One region of the Neobacillus pocheonensis genome, then DNA from elsewhere that is predicted to be linked to it. Evidence: riboswitches for the same ligand, from Rfam matches in the RefSeq annotation. Region 1 holds a riboswitch; each other region holds the start of a gene.
The links. Region 1 has a riboswitch for cyclic di-GMP ahead of ABES02_RS27120 (hypothetical protein). Riboswitches for the same ligand answer to the same signal wherever they lie in the genome.
Positions count from the first base shown of each region.

Region 2: linked by a shared signal. The riboswitch ahead of flgB (flagellar basal body rod protein FlgB) and the one ahead of ABES02_RS27120 (hypothetical protein) in region 1 are both predicted to bind cyclic di-GMP.
Region 3: linked by a shared signal. The riboswitch ahead of ABES02_RS10060 (anti-repressor SinI family protein) and the one ahead of ABES02_RS27120 (hypothetical protein) in region 1 are both predicted to bind cyclic di-GMP.

Region 1 is NZ_JBCNAD010000066.1:3,077-8,986, reverse strand. It holds gene addA (helicase-exonuclease AddAB subunit AddA) at 1-1,390, shown strand, start outside; gene ABES02_RS27150 (spore germination protein) at 1,429-1,647, opposite strand; gene ABES02_RS27145 (spore germination protein GerPE) at 1,703-2,122, opposite strand; gene ABES02_RS27140 (spore gernimation protein GerPD) at 2,125-2,307, opposite strand; gene gerPC (spore germination protein GerPC) at 2,297-2,917, opposite strand; gene ABES02_RS27130 (spore germination protein GerPB) at 2,930-3,169, opposite strand; gene ABES02_RS27125 (spore germination protein) at 3,187-3,408, opposite strand; cyclic di-GMP riboswitch class I at 3,638-3,724, shown strand; gene ABES02_RS27120 (hypothetical protein) at 3,741-4,169, shown strand; gene ABES02_RS27115 (YisL family protein) at 4,298-4,657, shown strand; gene ABES02_RS27110 (DUF2777 domain-containing protein) at 4,695-5,258, opposite strand; gene asnB (asparagine synthase (glutamine-hydrolyzing)) at 5,481-5,910, shown strand, end outside.
Region 2 is NZ_JBCNAD010000001.1:55,558-61,467, reverse strand. It holds gene fliD (flagellar filament capping protein FliD) at 1-1,462, shown strand, start outside; gene ABES02_RS00340 (hypothetical protein) at 1,465-1,824, shown strand; gene fliS (flagellar export chaperone FliS) at 1,843-2,220, shown strand; cyclic di-GMP riboswitch class I at 2,331-2,417, shown strand; gene flgB (flagellar basal body rod protein FlgB) at 2,519-2,899, shown strand; gene flgC (flagellar basal body rod protein FlgC) at 2,916-3,350, shown strand; gene fliE (flagellar hook-basal body complex protein FliE) at 3,363-3,662, shown strand; gene fliF (flagellar basal-body MS-ring/collar protein FliF) at 3,675-5,285, shown strand; gene fliG (flagellar motor switch protein FliG) at 5,287-5,910, shown strand, end outside.
Region 3 is NZ_JBCNAD010000019.1:88,203-94,112, reverse strand. It holds gene ABES02_RS10080 (DNA topoisomerase III) at 1-1,494, shown strand, start outside; gene hutH (histidine ammonia-lyase) at 1,825-3,342, shown strand; gene ABES02_RS10070 (hypothetical protein) at 3,375-3,584, opposite strand; gene ABES02_RS10065 (DnaJ family domain-containing protein) at 3,717-4,091, shown strand; cyclic di-GMP riboswitch class I at 4,662-4,752, shown strand; gene ABES02_RS10060 (anti-repressor SinI family protein) at 4,783-4,932, shown strand; gene ABES02_RS10055 (helix-turn-helix domain-containing protein) at 5,016-5,345, opposite strand; gene map (type I methionyl aminopeptidase) at 5,621-5,910, shown strand, end outside.

The sequences.
Region 1 (5,910 bases):
AGCTAGAGCGCTTGGTGAGCAGGAGGATGTCGTTCGGATCATGACGATTCATAGCAGTAAAGGGTTAGAATTTCCAGTGGTATTTATGGCTGGAATGGCTAGAAACTTTAATATGACTGATATACGTAAACCCTATATGCTCGATAAGGAATTCGGATTCGCCACCAAGTATGTTAACGCGATGAAACGAATCACCTATCCTTCCCTTCCACAAATTGCATTTAAGCGTAAAAAGAAAATGGAAATGCTTGCAGAAGAAATGCGCGTTTTATATGTGGCCATGACTAGAGCGAAGGAGAAGCTTTATTTGTCGGCCACTTTAAAAGACGCGATTAAAAAGATTAATCAATGGAAAGATGTATCCTCTAATCAGGAATGGCTGTTAAAAGACTATGAGCGGGCAAGCAGCACTAGCTATATTGACTGGATTGGGCCGGCCCTTATCCGCCATCAAGACAGTAAGGTTTTAAGTGCTCCAGGGGAGACGATTCCGCTTGCCCCTGAAGAAATTGCACATCATCCATCCTCATGGAAAATTACAATCATGCGTGCTGAGGAAATTAAAGAACAGGAAGTAACTTTAGACATTGAAGAGGATCAATACATGGAATTGGTTCAAAGTTTGAAAGGTGTTCCAGTAACGTCTAAATTTTCTGCAGAAATTAAATCAAGACTTGACTGGCAATATTCACACCAAAATGCTGCACGCTTTCGCTCTAAGCAATCTGTTTCCGAAATGAAACGCCAGCGGGAAATAGCTGACGAGCAAAGCGGGACCGATCTTGTTCACAGGATTAAAAAGCCGATTTTAAAAAGGCCAAAATTTATGCAGGAAAAATCATTAAGCCCTGCTGAGCGTGGTACTGCCATGCATATGGTGATGCAGCATGTGGATTTGTCTGAGCAAGTTACAATCGAATCCATTCAAAAACAGTTAACCACGATGGTTCACAATGAATTATTAACGGTGGAGCAAGCCGAAATCATTGACTTAGGGTTAATTGTGCAATTTTTTCAAACAGAATTGGGGCAGAAATATTTTCATGCTAAGGCAATCTTCCGAGAAATTCCATTTACCCTTTCATTGGCTGCACAAGATGTTTACCCCAATTGGAAGGACGAGGATGAATCTGTCTTTGTCCAAGGGATTATCGACTGTATCTTAGAGGATGAGAAGGGACTTATCCTTATTGATTATAAATCCGATGGCATAACAGACAGGTATAAGGGCGGCTTTGAACAGGCTAGACCCATACTTGAAGACAGATACAGGCTGCAAATTAACCTTTATACAAAAGCCATTGAGCAAATTTGGAAAAAAGAAGTTTCCGAAAGGTATTTATTTTTCTTTGATGGGGCTCATGTTTTGAACATTGATGAGAAAAAATAAAAAAATGACATAAACCAACACTTTGGTTTATGTCATTTTTAATTATTTCCTGCTATAGGCTGGTCAATTAAATTAGTATCAAGTACGTTGGTACCGTTAAGCCCGTTATTAGTTACAATTAATCCTCCAGTATTAAATGCTCCTGAACCAGCAGCCGTTTTGGAGGCGCTTTTTGGAGATATATAAACGGTATCGCCGAATTGCACTATTCCCCCGCCTACATTAACAATTTGTACTGGACCAATAATTGCTGGCATGGAAAACATCCTTTGCGTTAATTGTATGGTTTCATTCTACTGACAGCCTATGCTTTCATCGTTGTCCCTGTTCTTCCTTCTTGTTCTCGATACCCTCATCAGTCCTAGGAACTGGGAGAAGCTGTCTAATATGCTTAACTCGCGCTTCCATGGAAACATGTTTACTGTTTCCAACATGTAAAAGAGAGGATGAAGAGACACCGATAATGTCAATATTGTTTACTTTGATTAATGGGCATTGATTGTGAGTTAAGAAAGAAATTGGTTCATTTATGAGTGGAAGAGGTATGGGTTCAGAAAAAACGCGATAGGGGGAGAGATTTCCCTCATTTCCATAAAAAATTTCTGCTTCCCTTTGGACAGCTAAAGCTCGGGATAATCCATTCACAATACAGGAATCGCCCAATTGAAAAATGGAGGCGAAAGAAAAAATCTCAACGTTTATTTTGTCAACACAAGAAGTCCTTTCAAACATAATTATCTCCCTTCCGGTGATAACGGAACAAACGGTCCAATGATTAACGATTCCGCTGGGGTATCAAATGTGGACGCAAGCTGGATTGTTTCTGTATCGCCCACGAGGACTAAGGAGGAACTCGCGACCCCGATGATTCGGATATTTCCTACACAAAGCTCTCTGTTATAGACCTCAAAGTTCATTTTGATTCATTCCTTTCACATTGTCCGGCAGATTCTTAAAAAATAAATAGACGCCATTTTGTATTTCCTGTTTTAACGATTCAATAATGAACTCCTCTAAATTTTCATTTTCAGAAGCAGTGTTTCTTGCTTTGTTGGAATTTAGATGGTATTCCACCCTGTTAGGGAGCTGTTTGATAATGTCTTGTTTTATAAACGATAAATAAGATTCATTTGGTTGAACACCTAATTCCCTTTCGGTACTTTCGACCAATAGTGGTAAATCAGTTTCTAGAAATCTATAGATTGCCTCTTCTATTTTCATTGATCGTTGCATTTGGTCTTTTGGAGCAATAGGAGTGGTAAGTGATTGATTTTGTACCGCAAAGTCTTCGATTGCTGACATATCTGATGGATTTAAGCCAATATTTAACGTTCCTTCAAGAGTCTCAACCTTCAATTGATCAAATTTGTATTCAATTTTGTCGACGTGTATGGCCCTCTTTTCGCTTAATTGTTTCATCTCTTCCCTCATTTTTTGGATGACGGACTCCAATGCAGCAATTCTTTGCTCTTGCGCTTGGAGAGTCATCTGGAACCATTGAAGGTATTTGTAAAAATCTTGATACATTCAATCACCTCACTATTTTTCAGTCATCCGTACCGGCGCCTGTAAGGGGACAGCTGGTGCACTCACTGAGGTTGGTGGCAGCTGTCCAACTTTTTTTGCAGTGGGTGCAGGCCCTGTAAAACCACCAGTATTATAAAGATGTGCAACTGGTTTAATTATTCCTGCACTGCCAATTTGGAAGACAGAGGAATTTGTTATACCGCTAATTTTTATAAAATTAATGTGAATGGACTGCTGTATATAATAATTCATTGTAGACCACCCATTCATTAAGCATTGAGTGCAATTCCTTGATCGTATACATCAGAATCAGCCGTGTTAGTCGAACTTACGTTGTTATTAAGATGTAAACTTTCTCCGGTATTAAAAGATCCTGCTCCGGAAAAGGTTTTGGCTGTCGAGAGTGGCATTATCTTATAGACGTCGCCAATATGGAAAACAGAACTGCTTCCAAGCGTTATCACCTGTGCAACTCCAACAATTGCTGGCATATTCAACACCCTTTTTCATGTTTATCTTTTACATTCTATGATTGGGCGCTTTTAATGTGATTCATTCGCCCAAATAAAGTTAAGGGCAGAAAAATGAACAGGTGCAGACAGAAATAGGTCCAATGAACTATTGTTTAAAGATTAAAATGATAAAATAGTAGGATTTTCGATAGGAGTAAAACATCCTATGATAGGATTAAAGAGTTCAGTCAAGGATAAAAGTACTGATTCTCGATAAAGGCAAAACTGGTGAAAATCAGTGACGCAAAGCTAAAGGGGCTTCGGTACCAATGTACTATGCCAGCCAGTTACCGAAAGAGGAGGACGACTGAATGGGACTATTACAGAGCATTCAAGAAAGTGGTAATCAAACAGGCGGGGGAATGAAAAAAGAGATTTCTTCCCGTGAAAATCTATCATTAACACCAAAACTTAAAATGATCACGCCTTTTCATGTGTTTGGGCCTATTTATCCACTCATTTTGGATAAGGATGTTTCCGAAATTTTGGTGAATGGTCCAAACGAAGTGTATTGTGAACAGAAAGGTAAAATACTTTTAACATCAATTCAATTCAATGATAATGAACATTTAATAAGTATTATTAAAAAAATAATCTCTACTTTCGGAAGAAGAATTGACGAAAATTCACCGGTCGTCGATATCAGGCCGTCGGTTGATGCACGTATTATCGCCATCATTCCACCACTAGCATCAAACGGACCGATGATTACCATCACAAAATATCCAAAAAAGATTTAAGCAATGAATTAGTAACAATTCCATAATAAATATGTATTTTTGAATGTCTTTTTTCGTCTTTTTTAGCTTCATATGTTATGATAGTTTCGAATTAAAGGAAACTACATACATTTGAGGAGGCATTTTAATTGATACACGGCCATATTACTGCATGGGTTTTAGCTCTAATATTATTTTTCGTGGCTCTGTCTTTACATAAGAGTGGAAAAGCAAAAGGTGTAAAGATTTTACAAATGATTTTACGTGTCCTATACCTGCTTATTATAGCGTCAGGCGTGGGTCTTCTGTTTATGGTTTACAGAATTGATGTTTGGTACATTTTAAAAGCAATTGTGGGACTATGGATTATTGGCTTATTTGAAATGATTCTTAGCCGGGTTGTTAATAATAGAAATACTTCTGTATTTTGGATTCAATTTGTGGTTGCTTGGCTGCTTGTTTTATATTTAGGTTTTGTGCGATTGCCAATGTCGTTTTTACATCCTTAATAGATAAGAAAAAGGTGTGGATTCCCACACCTTTTTCTTATGAAATCATTTTTTCAATTATTAGACGTTTGCCCGTATTTAAGGTGAATTCAAAGCGGTCATTGACCTTTTCGTAATAGCAAAAATGATGTTGAACATTGCAAATTAGCTCTTGATTGTCGAAAACTATAAAATTTACGCCATCTTTTCGGTGTTCATCTGATAAGAAGGAGAGATGGTTGTAGCAATAAATACAATCGTAAATGGAAAAATTTAAAGAATTTAATGTAGTCACAAATTGGAAAAAGGCGTCATCATTTATTCCGTCCAACAGTCTTTCAAGCGAGTAGACTAGATGTTTTCTAATTCTAACCAAATCATGATCACGAAGCATCGTCGATTCTTTCCCAATCCGAATTTTTCCTGATTCATACAATATTCCTTTTTTCCAACGATTCAAACGGAAAACTTCAATTTCCTGCTGCAGATAATCCTCCAGCATGGCAGCTTCTTCTGTCTCCTCATCAAAAAAAATCCATTGATCATTTATTTGTTCGACGGTCCCTTCGGTATAGGCTCTTTGTTGAATATCATATAGATTCAATCTTTGTTGTCGATTCATTTTTAACCTCCGCACGAGATGCTTTCATCTTCCTTTTTAGACATCTTCCTGAAATTTTATAACAAGCTTATTTTTTTTAATTAAGTATAAAAATTGAAATGCAATTTGGTATACCAAATTATGCATTTCTCATTATGGACAATTAACCAAAAATAATGGGCTGAATACAATAAACCATGAATTCGATGGACAGTTGTTCGAATACAGAAAGGAGATCCGTACATGTGTGGAATTACTGGATGGATTAATTTTGATAAAAATGTAAGAAATGAAACCGATATACTTGAAAAAATGACCAAAACCTTGGCAAAAAGAGGCCCTGATGAAACGAACATTTGGACTGAAACACATGTCGGCTTTGGACACAAACGACTAATTGTTGTCGACCCTGAAGGGGGAAGACAGCCAATGTCCAAACAAAAGGAAAGCTCAAAATACACCATTTGTTACAATGGGGAATTATATAACACTGAAGACATCCGCAAAATTCTCCTTACTAAAGGATATTCCTTTAAAGGTCATTCTGATACTGAAGTCCTGTTAACTGCCTATATAGAATGGGCGGAAGAATGTGTAAATCATTTAAATGGGATCTATGCCTTTGCAATCTGGGATAGTAAAAACGAAAAACTCTTTATTGGACGAGACCGAT
Region 2 (5,910 bases), on a different contig from region 1:
TAAGGTGCTGCAGAACAAGACCAAGACCCAATGGAAAATCGATGCTTATCGGGATGTGAATACGAAATTCCTGGATCTGCGTTCAGCGATCGAGAATCTAAGGCTGGAGTCGACTTTTACCAAAAGCAAATTGGCCTCTTCTGATAGCAGCAAGGTGGATGTAACCTTGAGCGGCGTACCGAGCCGAAGTGACTACATTATTTCTGACGCCAAAGCCTATCAGCCCGGGGCACCTTCTTCCGTCAAATTTGCTTCCTCCTCTTTAAGCAGCGATACGGTTGAATTGGGTGCAGGACAGGGCTTTAGCTTTACATTGAACGGAGAAACGATTAATCTTACCGACCAAGACTCAATGAAAAGCTCGATTAGTAAAATCAATGCTTTAGCCGATAAAACGGGTGTTACCGCAAGCTTTTCAAGCGGTGACCAGGCGATTGTTTTTACATCCAAGGATGCAGCGACAACTATTAGCATTTCCAACGTTACAAACAGCAATAACCTGCTTAAAATCGCGCCGGGAATTATCAGCGAAACGCAAAACGATTTCCCGGCAGGCAACCTAAGTGGTGCGACCGGAAGCTCGGCAGTGAAACCGACCGATGGGCAGGTCACAATCAACGGGACAACACTTACCCTAAAAAGCAATCAGCTAACTTATGACGGAATTACCTTTACCATCAAGGGCGACATCCCGGCTGGCGGCACTGTAACAATTACGAAAAAGGCTGATGTGGATGCCATTTTTGATGGCATCAAAAGCTTTGTTGATAAATATAACGATACCGTTAAAACCTTGCGCGATACATTAGGGGAAAAGACTTACAAAGATTATTCACCACTGTTGGATGACCAGAAAAAGGATATGAAAGATAAAGAGATTGAATTATGGGAGGAAAAAGCGAAAAGCGGCTTATTGCAAAATGATCGCATCATTTCTTCGGCACTAGACAAGTTGCGGTTAACACTATACTCCAATGTCCGTGATCCAGATCCGGCCAAAATGAACAGTCAATTTGATTCGCTGGCCGAGATTGGCATCACCACAAGCTCCAATTATAAAGATAACGGTAAGCTGGTCCTGGATGAAAAAAAATTAAGAGAAGCGATTGAAAATAATGGGAAGGAAGTTTCCCTCTTATTTTCAAAAAAATACGATACAGGCAAGGCCGACAACAACGAGGCCAATCAGCCTGATGAATTTAACAATAGCGGCATTGGCTGGAGATTGTACGACCAAATCAATGAAACGATGAAGGAAATCACCAAAACGGCGGGTTATTCGAATGACGCTTACCTTACGAAATCACTAAGCCAGCTTGATAATCAAGTCGATTCCTGGGAGAAGCGATTGCAGCGAAAAGAAGATTACTATTGGAAGCAGTTTACGGCGATGGAACAAGCCATCCAAAAATCAAACTCACAAAGCAGCTGGTTAATGCAGCAAATGGGCGGTGGAATGTAATCTTGTATCAACAAAAATTGGCATTACTTAAAACCTATTACCAGCTAACCAGGCAATTACTTAACGAAATCAATGACGAAGCACCTGAACCCATCCAAGCACTAATGAATGAACGCCAAAATTGCATCGAAGAAATAAACCAACTCGATCGAAGCGCCGGGCAGATTCTCATCAACCCGGCATTGAAGGAACTACTGCAGAGCATCTTTCCAATGGAAAAAGCGCTTCAGGATAAACTAAACGCACAAAAGCAAAAGATTCTAGCAAACATTTACTCGTTAAAAAAAGAAAAAAACATCAAACAGCATTACGGGGAGCCGGCTGCTGTTTTCACAGGCTTATTTTATGATAAAAGAAAATAATGGAAAGGTGTGAAGATTATGTCACTTAACACAGCCTACCAGGCATATGAAAATAATCAAGTTTTATATGCAAAGGGGGAAGAGTTGACCCTGCTTTTATTTAAAGGGGCAATAAAATTTATTGAGCAGGCAAAACTAGCAATCGAAAAAAACGATTGGCAACGAGTCCATAACCGGATTATTAAAGCACAGAATATTATCACAGAATTAATGGTGACTCTCAATATGGACATAGAAATTTCACAATCACTCGTCCTACTATATGACTATATGAAACGAAGATTAATTGAAGCGAATGTGAAAAAAGACGCTGTAATTTTGCATGAAATCCAGGAAATGCTGACAGAATTGCTAGGTACTTGGATAGAGGTAATGAAAATGGTAAGGCCTGCTTAATCATAAGTAGGTCTTTTTTTGTTTTTTATCATTGTAATATTTATTAGTACATTGTAATATAATAATATTGGTGAAAATTCGACCAATAATACCAGAAAACGACATTTACAATCCGATAATGGCAAACCTGGGGAAATCCAGGGACGCAAAGCTATAGGGGCTAACATCTATCAAGATTATGCCAGCCAGTTGCCGAAGAGTTATAGTTTAGCTTGCTATGCACTATTCTTCGGAATAGTGCATTTTTTTGCCTTTAAACGGATTAGGAATATTTTCCGATATCTTTAGGAGGTTACTTATGCTTCAAAACATTTCAATCCTTCAAAAAGCTTTAGATGCTTCTGTGTTAAGACACAATACCATTTCAAACAATCTAGCAAATGTTAGTACTCCTAATTACAAGCCACAAAAAGTAGTTTTTGAGGAAATGTTAAAGGGGGAACTTACAAACTCCAATTTTATCGGGAAACGGACAAGTTCCAAGCATATCCCAATTGGGGGTTCACTCACTCAAGCTTATGTTACCGAGCAACCAGTGATGATGCAAAATAGTGGGAATGGAGTTGACGTCGATCAGGAAATGACTGACTTAACCAAAAACTCCATTTGGTACCAAACGTTAACGTATCAGATAGGTGAAGAATTCAATCTATTAAAAACAGCCATAAGGTCAAGGTAGGTGATTAGCCATGTCCATGTTCCAGCCATTAAATATCAGTTCTTCCGCCTTAACAGCGGAACGTCTGAAAATGGATATTATTTCTTCCAATATCGCCAATGCCACCACAACTAGAGGGAAATTGGTGAATGGGGAATGGATCCCTTATCGAAGAAAGATGGTTGAGGTCGAACCAAATGGAACAGCGCCATTTAGTTCCTATTTAAACAATGAAATGAGTGCAAATGGTGTCAAAGTAACTGGGATTGTGGAGGATAAGACCCCGTTTCAGCCCGTTTACGACCCGACCAATCCAGATGCAAATAAAGAAGGGTACGTCATGATGCCAAACGTCGATATCACCAAAGAAATGGTCGATCTTATGAGTGCCTCCAGGGCCTATGAAGCAAATGTAACGGCCTTCAATGTTGGAAAAACCATGTCTTTAAAAGCTTTAGATATTGGTAAATAAGGAGTTTAAAAGATGAAAATTGAACAGTTCATTCCATCCGCATCCTCGTTTTTACAAACAAACCGTAATGTTGATGTTGTTTCACACCCAAAAACTTCCTTCTCTTCAGCTCTAGGGGAAGCATTGCAAAGCGCCAACGAAACGATTGTCAACGCAGAAAAAATGTCCGAAAAAATCGCAACCGGTGAAATAAAAAATATTCATGATGTCACCATTGCAGCACAAAAAGCACAAATTGCACTGCAACTTACCACCCAGGTAAGGGATAAAGTGGTTGAATCCTATCAGGAAATTATGAGAATGCAAGTTTAATGAGGAGATCCTATGAAACAAAAGATCGTAGGCTTTACGGAAAAAATATCGCAGTTTTGGAAAAATACTAGCCCAAAAAGCAAAACCTTATATCTTGGCAGTTTTATCTTCTTTATTGCTATTATCAGTTTTGCCCTATTCTTTTTATTCAGAACGAATTATGTACCCCTTTATAGCAATAGTTTAAGTCAAAAAGAAATCGGCGACATCAAAGCCGCTATGGAAAAACAAGGGTTCACCGATTACAAAATCGCCAGCAATGGCACGCAAATCCTTGTTCCCAAGGAATCGGCGCCGGATCTCATTGTGAATTTGGCTTCTGAAGGTCTTCCTAAAAGCGGTCCCATCAGCTTTTCAGATCAGACGAAGGATTTAAAATTTGGGGTGACCGAGCAGGAATTGGATGTCATTGAGCGGGAAACGATTCAAAAGCAATTGGCAAATTTGATGACAAAGATTAGCGGAGTCAAAAGCGCTGAAGTTATGATTACCATGCCAAAGGAGAGCGTCTTTATCAGACCCGAAAAGGAAGATAAAGCTAGTGCCTCCATTATTGTGGACTTGGAGCCCGGGACGGAGCTTGAACAGGGGCAAATTAAAGCACTCTACTTTTTAGCTTCCAGAAGTATCCCGAATCTGCCAAAAGAAAACATTGTGATAACCGACCAATCAGGGCAGTTATTGACATTGGCGGACGCAGGTGAAACGGACGATGTTGGTTCCTACGATAAACAACGAACGATTAAGCAAAAGGTAGAGGCCGACATTCAGCGCAGCATTCAACAGATGCTGGGGACGATGCTTGGACAGGACAAGGTGTACGTCCAAACCTTTGCGAAGCTGAATTTTGATAAGGTGAAAACAGAGCAAAGCTTAGTGGAGCCTGCGGACAAGGATAAAAATGAAGGCATCGCGGTAAGTGTTGAAAAGATTAGTAAAGTATACACCGGAAAGGGAACACCGGCAGCAGGAGGAACTGCAGGAACAGCTGAGGGAGATGTTCCAGCCTATGCCTCAAGCGATTCCTCCGGAAACAATGACTACAAGGAAACAGAAGAAAGAATCAATTATGAAGTGAATCGGATTACGAAAGAGATTATTCAAAGTCCTTATACCATCGAAGATTTAACCATCAATGTTGGTGTCGAACCGCCAAATCCGAAAAATCGGAACTCACTGACACCAGAAACCCAGGATAACATCCGCAATATTATTGCCAATGTCGTCCGTACGGCCATTGATTCGGATAATACGAAAACCGATGCGGATATCAGCAACCGAATTACCGTCTTCCCGAGAGAATTTTCCGAAAAAACCAATTTGGAGGCTGCACCAGCCAAAGATCCCGAAAAAGAATCGTATCTGAATTATATTTTAATCGGAGCAGCTGCCTTAGCACTAATCATCGCTGGGATTGTCGCAGTACGATTAATCAGTCGAAGAAAAGATCAAGACCTTGAACCGATTTCCGAGTTTTTGGAGGCCAAAAAACTCAATGAGTTTGAAGTAGACATAGCGGAAAAGGAAACGGTCCAAAAAGAAATTAACCAATTGGCAGGTAAAAATACAGAGGAATTCGTGGAGCTTTTGCGCTACTGGTTAAAAGAAGAAAAGGAGGGATAAGATGCGCAGGCTAACAGGACTTCAAAAGGTGGCGATTCTATTAGTCTCGCTCGGAAAAGAAGGCTCTTCTACGATTTATAAGCATCTTAGGGAAGAGGAAGTGGAATTATTAACGAAGGAAATTGCCAATCTTCAATGGATTGACCCTAAGGTGAAGGAAGATGTCTTGAATGAATTTTACAAAATGGCGTCGGAACGAAATGTAGTCTCCAAAGGGGGAGAACATTTCGCCAAGGATTTATTAGCCCTCTCCTTTGGTGAAGAGAAAGCAAAGGAAATGCTGCACCGCTCTTCCGAAAAAAATCTAAAGAAACCTTTTTATTTTGCCCATCGGGCAGAACCGGTGCAGATTTTGAATCTGCTGCAATATGAAAATTCGCAGACAATTGCCCTTGTTTTATCCTATTTAGATTCAACGAAAGCTTCGGCCATCCTATCTTCCTTCCCAGCGGAAAAGCAGACAGAGATTGCCAAAAAAATTGCCTTAATGGATACCGTCTCCCCGGAAGTGGTCCGGCAGGTAGAAGAAGTGCTCCAGGAAAAGCTGGCGACAACCTCTTCGCAGGATTATACGGTTAACAATGGTATCGATAATATTGTCAATATTTTAACCGGCGTTGATCGC
Region 3 (5,910 bases), on a different contig from region 1:
AAAGGGAATAGTCGCAGCTTTGAGAAGGAAAAAACCGATGCGATTGTCAAAAGAATAGGTAAACAAAATGCGATTGTAACAGAAATTGAGAAAAAACCGAAAAAGTCTTTTTCCCCAGCACTTTATGATTTAACAGAATTGCAACGGGATGCGAATAAAATCTTTGGTTACTCTGCAAAAGAAACGTTAAACATTATGCAAAAGCTGTATGAGCAACATAAAGTTTTAACATATCCGCGTACGGATTCGCGATACATTTCTTCAGATATTGTAGGAACGCTTCCAGAACGATTGAGAGCATGTGGGGTAGGAGAATATCGTCCTTTAACGAATAAGATTTTAAGCAAGCCGATAAAAGTTTCTAAAGCATTTGTCGATGATAGCAAAGTTTCAGATCACCATGCCATTATTCCAACAGAAAGCTATGTAAACTTCTCAGCCTTCACAGATAAAGAACGGAAAATTTATGACTTAGTTGTAAAACGATTCTTAGCAGTATTATTCCCGGCTTTCGAGTATGAGCAATTAACGCTGCGTGCGAAAATCGGTGATGAGAACTTCGTTGCTAGGGGAAAAACTATTTTATCAATTGGTTGGAAAGAAGTATACGGAAATCGCTTTGAAGATGACGATGCAGCAGATGACCTAAAGGAACAGATTTTACCTCGCATTGAAAAAGGCGACACATTAATCGTGAAACTAATGGCCCAAACATCTGGTCAAACTAATCCACCTGCACGATTTAATGAGGCAACATTACTTTCGGCCATGGAAAACCCTACGAAATATATGGAAACAAAAAATAAACAACTGGCAGAAACGTTAAAATCAACTGGTGGTTTAGGTACTGTTGCTACACGTGCTGATATAATTGAAAAGCTATTCAATTCATTCTTAATCGAAAAGCGCGGCAAAGACATTCATATTACTTCTAAAGGTCGTCAATTGTTAGATTTAGTCCCTGAAGAGCTAAAATCTCCTACTTTGACTGCTGAATGGGAACAAAAGCTTGATCAGATTGCTCATGGCAAGTTGAAAAAAGACGTTTTTATCAGTGAAATGAAAAACTACACAAAAGAAATCGTTGCAGAAATTAAAACAAGTAATAAAAAATACAAGCATGACAATATTTCTACAAAAAATTGTCCGGACTGTGGAAAACCAATGCTTGAAGTGAATGGCAAAAAAGGTAAGATGCTCGTGTGCCAAGATCGGGAATGCGGTCATCGTAAAAATGTATCACGAGTCACAAATGCACGCTGCCCACAATGCCATAAAAAACTAGAGCTTCGCGGTGAAGGCGAAGGACAAATCTTTGCATGTAAATGTGGATACCGTGAAAAACTATCTGCTTTTGAAGCTCGCCGCAAAAAAGAAACCGGCGGCAAGGTGGATAAACGGACTGTACAAAAGTATTTGAAAAATCAACAAAAAGATGAAGAACCATTGAATAATGCATTGGCAGAAGCATTAAAAGGGTTAAAATTGGATTAACACACAAATATTGGGGCTATTCACAAAGATTTAATATCTTTATGAATAGCCCTTTTATCAATTTTTTACCTTTCATTTATTATCGTGCTAAAGTGTTATCGTGCTAAAATTCAGAAAATTTTATTGACAGTAAGGGTTTACATCACATACAATAATTATCAATACAATAGTTTTTTAATCCATTTGAATGGAATGATAACCTATGAGGCATCACAAAAAAATCGTTCAATATTCCGTTATATTCATAAAAGAGGCTGGACTCCTTATCTAATCTGAAAAGGAATCCAGCCTCTTTCTTTATTATACTAAAGTATTAGAGGAGAGAGAAAAATGATTACACTTACTGGTAATAGTTTAACGTTAGAGCAAATGAAGGATGTTTTATTTCGCAAGCAAAAGGTCCGCGCTTCAGAACAAAGTATGGAAGCTGCTGCAAAGAGCAGAGAAGCAGTGGAACGTATTGTAGCAGAATCAAAGGTTGTTTATGGAATTACAACAGGCTTTGGTAAGTTTAGTGATGTATTAATTGACAAAGACCATGTCCAGGATCTACAGCTTAACTTAATTCGTTCACATGCCTGCGGTGTCGGCGAACCATTTCCTGAGGTTGTAGCAAAAGCAATGGTTCTTCTTCGAGCTAATGCACTTTTAAAGGGCTTTTCAGGAATCAGACCACTTGTTATTGAAAAGCTAATTGAATTAGTAAATAAAGATATTATCCCTGTCATTCCACAGCAAGGATCGCTTGGAGCGAGCGGCGATTTAGCGCCATTATCACATCTTGCCTTAGTTTTAATCGGGGAAGGCGAAGTTTTTTACAAGGGAAATCGTATAGATGCCCTTTGTGCACTGCAACAGGAAGAAATCCTTCCAGTTACACTTGAAGCGAAGGAAGGGCTTGCACTTATAAACGGTACTCAAGCAATGACGGCAATGGGAGTTGTCGGCTATTTAGAGGCAGAACAGTTGGCACACGAAAGCGAACTTATTGCTTCCATGACAATTGAGGGATTAAATGGAATTATCGATGCTTTTGCCGAAGAAGTACATGTGGCGAGAGGTTATCAACAACAGATTGATACGGCGGCAAGAATCCGCAAGTATTTAAGTGATAGTTTATTAACGACAATGCAAGGCGAGCTTAGAGTCCAAGATGCTTATTCTCTTCGCTGTATCCCACAAGTCCACGGAGCATCATGGCAGGCTCTTGATTATGTAAAAGAGAAATTAGAAATTGAAATGAATGCTGCTACAGACAATCCGTTAATCTTCGATGATGGGGAAAAGGTCATCTCAGGAGGAAACTTCCACGGCCAGCCGATTGCTTTTGCCATGGACTTTATGAAAATTGCCGTTGCGGAGTTAGCCAATATTTCTGAAAGAAGGATCGAGCGATTAATCAATCCGCAATTAAATGATTTACCGCCATTCTTAAGTCCTGAACCAGGCTTGCAGTCAGGTGCTATGATTATGCAATACGTAGCTGCTTCACTTGTTTCAGAAAATAAAACTCTTGCCCATCCAGCTAGCGTGGATTCAATTCCGTCATCTGCGAATCAAGAAGACCATGTCAGCATGGGAACCATCGCTTCTAGACATGCTTATCAAATCATACAAAACACAAGAAAGGTTCTTGCGATTGAGTTGATTTGTGCGATGCAGGCAGTAGAATTCCGCGGTATCGAAAAAATGGCAACACACACAAAAATGTTTTTTGAAAAAGGTCGTGAACAAGTGCCTGCGATTACTCAGGACCGTGTATTTTCTAAAGATATTGAAAAGGCATCCGAGTGGCTTAAAGATATTGAATTTTCACAGATGGTTAGGAGCTTAAAGGAAACATATTAAAGGTAAAAAAGGCGTGAATTGCTCACGCCTTTTTACTCTGTCTGATTTGGCAGTATGCGGGCTGTATCTCCGCGGTCGCCATCTTCCTCAATTCTATTTTTAAATGCTTCTTGAGTTACAATGAATTCTTCATCGCCAATGGCTTCCTTCCCATGCTTTTCCGCAAGGCTATTCTGAGGAAACTCACCGGGATGGTGTTTTCTTTTGTGGTTAAAATGTTCTCCACGAGCCAAACTTAACACTCCTTTCGTTTATGCATGTAGCATTCCCCAACAGAATAGAAATAATTACTTGTACGAAAAGGCGCAGCTTTTAAATCTAAATTAAAAATTGATATAATTAACTTAGATATATGGTAAAAAGGAGGCGTTAGCATGGATATGTTTCATATTGTCTCGGAAGACCGTATTAAAAAAGCCTATAAAGATGGTGAGTTCGAAAATCTTCCAGGGCTCGGTAAGCCAATGCAGTTAGAGGATTTATCGGGAATTCCTGAGGAGCTGCGGATGGCTTATAAAATGTTGAAAAATGCAGGTTATACACAGGACGAAAGTCATTTACGGCAGGAATTAATGACAATTGAGGATTTAATTAAAAAAACAGATGAAATAAGTGAAAGAGAAAACCTACAAAGAAAATTGAATGAGAAACTAATTCGTTTCAATCAGTTAATGTCCAAACGAGGGGTAAAGACGAATTCCTCTATTTTTAAAAATTATGAGTTAAAGATGCAAAATAAGCTAAAATAAAAAAAGCTGCGCGATGGGAGTTATACAAGTTCACTCTTCGCCAGCTTTTTCTTCTGTTTTTGCAGGTTTGCATATTCGGTCAAGCATAAACCCTGCAAATACCATAAAGGCAATCGGAATTGAGAAGTTTAAGACATGAATAAAGGTCATGGAACTTCACCACCCAAATTTATTGGAATATTAATAATATTAAGCATATTTATATGTTGTTTACATTATATGTTATTTGTCACAATTTAGACAAATGTTTTGCGCATAAAAAAGCGGGATTAATTTCTGTTAGTTTATTAAAAAAGTAAGGCTTATTTGGAAAAGGGTGAAAATTTCGACGTTGATTTCTTCCCTTTTTCTATTATCGAACCTAGAAATGTAAGAATTCTGGAAGTTTTTTGTAGGATTATAGAATTATTTGTAAAAAAAAAATGTTAGAAAATTAGAATAAAATGACAAAATCCAACACCCTGTTATAAATGGACTATATATAATGAACATATCGATAACGATTAAGTATTTAGGCCTAGGTAAGTTGGGTGATGGTTGGATTGCCTGTGATGAGAGTGGTTCATTCGAAACAGAAAAGGGCAAACCTATTGAAAAATAGGGACGCAAAGCCGAGGGTCTAAGGTGAGCATTTGCTTTCTAGGATGGCCGGGCTACCTGGAATACGACATGTATTTTAGGGGTGAAAACGATGGTGATTACAGAAAGAAAAATGGAAGTCATCGATGAGGAATGGTTGGCACTTATTTTTGAAGCAAAAGAGCTAGGATTATCATTAGATGAAGTTCGTGAGTTCCTCAATCAAAATCAGCTAAATGAGTTAATAACCAAGAACATCTGAGTACATATTTAGTATCAAAAAAGCATTCTACAAAAAACGTCATGTTTTGTAGAATGCTTTTTCTTTTAATAAAACTAAAATCCCTATTGGTTATTATTTTGGTTAGTTCGCCACTTATTAAATTCTAGAAACTCACGGAATTGATCTTTTGATACACCGGAATTCATGGCTTCCTGAACGATATTCATCCATTCACTATCTAACTCAGTTTTATCAATTTGTTCATGAATTAAATGTTCGACTGGAAGATTTAATACAGAAGCAATCTTTTCAAGAAACTGAATTGAAGGATTTTTTTGTAGGTTTCTTTCAAGTGAACTTAAATAAGATTTAGCGACACCCGCTTGCTCAGCAAGTTCGGATAGTGACATTTTCTTTTCTAAGCGAAATTTTTTTACGCGGTCACCAATCATTGAGCCTCACACACCTATTATTATTATATATACGTTAATTCTACCAAAAAGAATAGAAAAGTACCATATTACGAACGAACGATTATGACGATATTTTGAACGTTGAGAAAGTTTTCATAGTACTAAAGTAATTTTGAAAAAATAAATGGATAGAGTTAATATTAATAGTGTTGCCAATTTAGTCATAAAGTATAATTTTTACATAAGTATGCTTCATTAATGAACTATATTGCTTTACATACATAAAATTAAACAAAAAGGAAGGGGACCCCAACATGATTGTACTTAAATCACAACGGGAAATTGAAGCTATGAAAAAGGCGGGAGAAATACTGGCTGCCTGTCATAAAGAAATCGCCAAACTCATTAAGCCAGGTATTACAACTTGGGAAATTGATCAATTCGTCGAACAATTTCTAAATAAACATAATGCCACCCCTGAGCAAAAGGGTTATAAAGGATATGAATTTGCAACTTGCGCAAGCATAAATGATGAAATTTGCCATGGGTTTCCTAGGAAAGACGCATTAAAAGAAGGAGATATTGTTACCATTGATATGGTGGT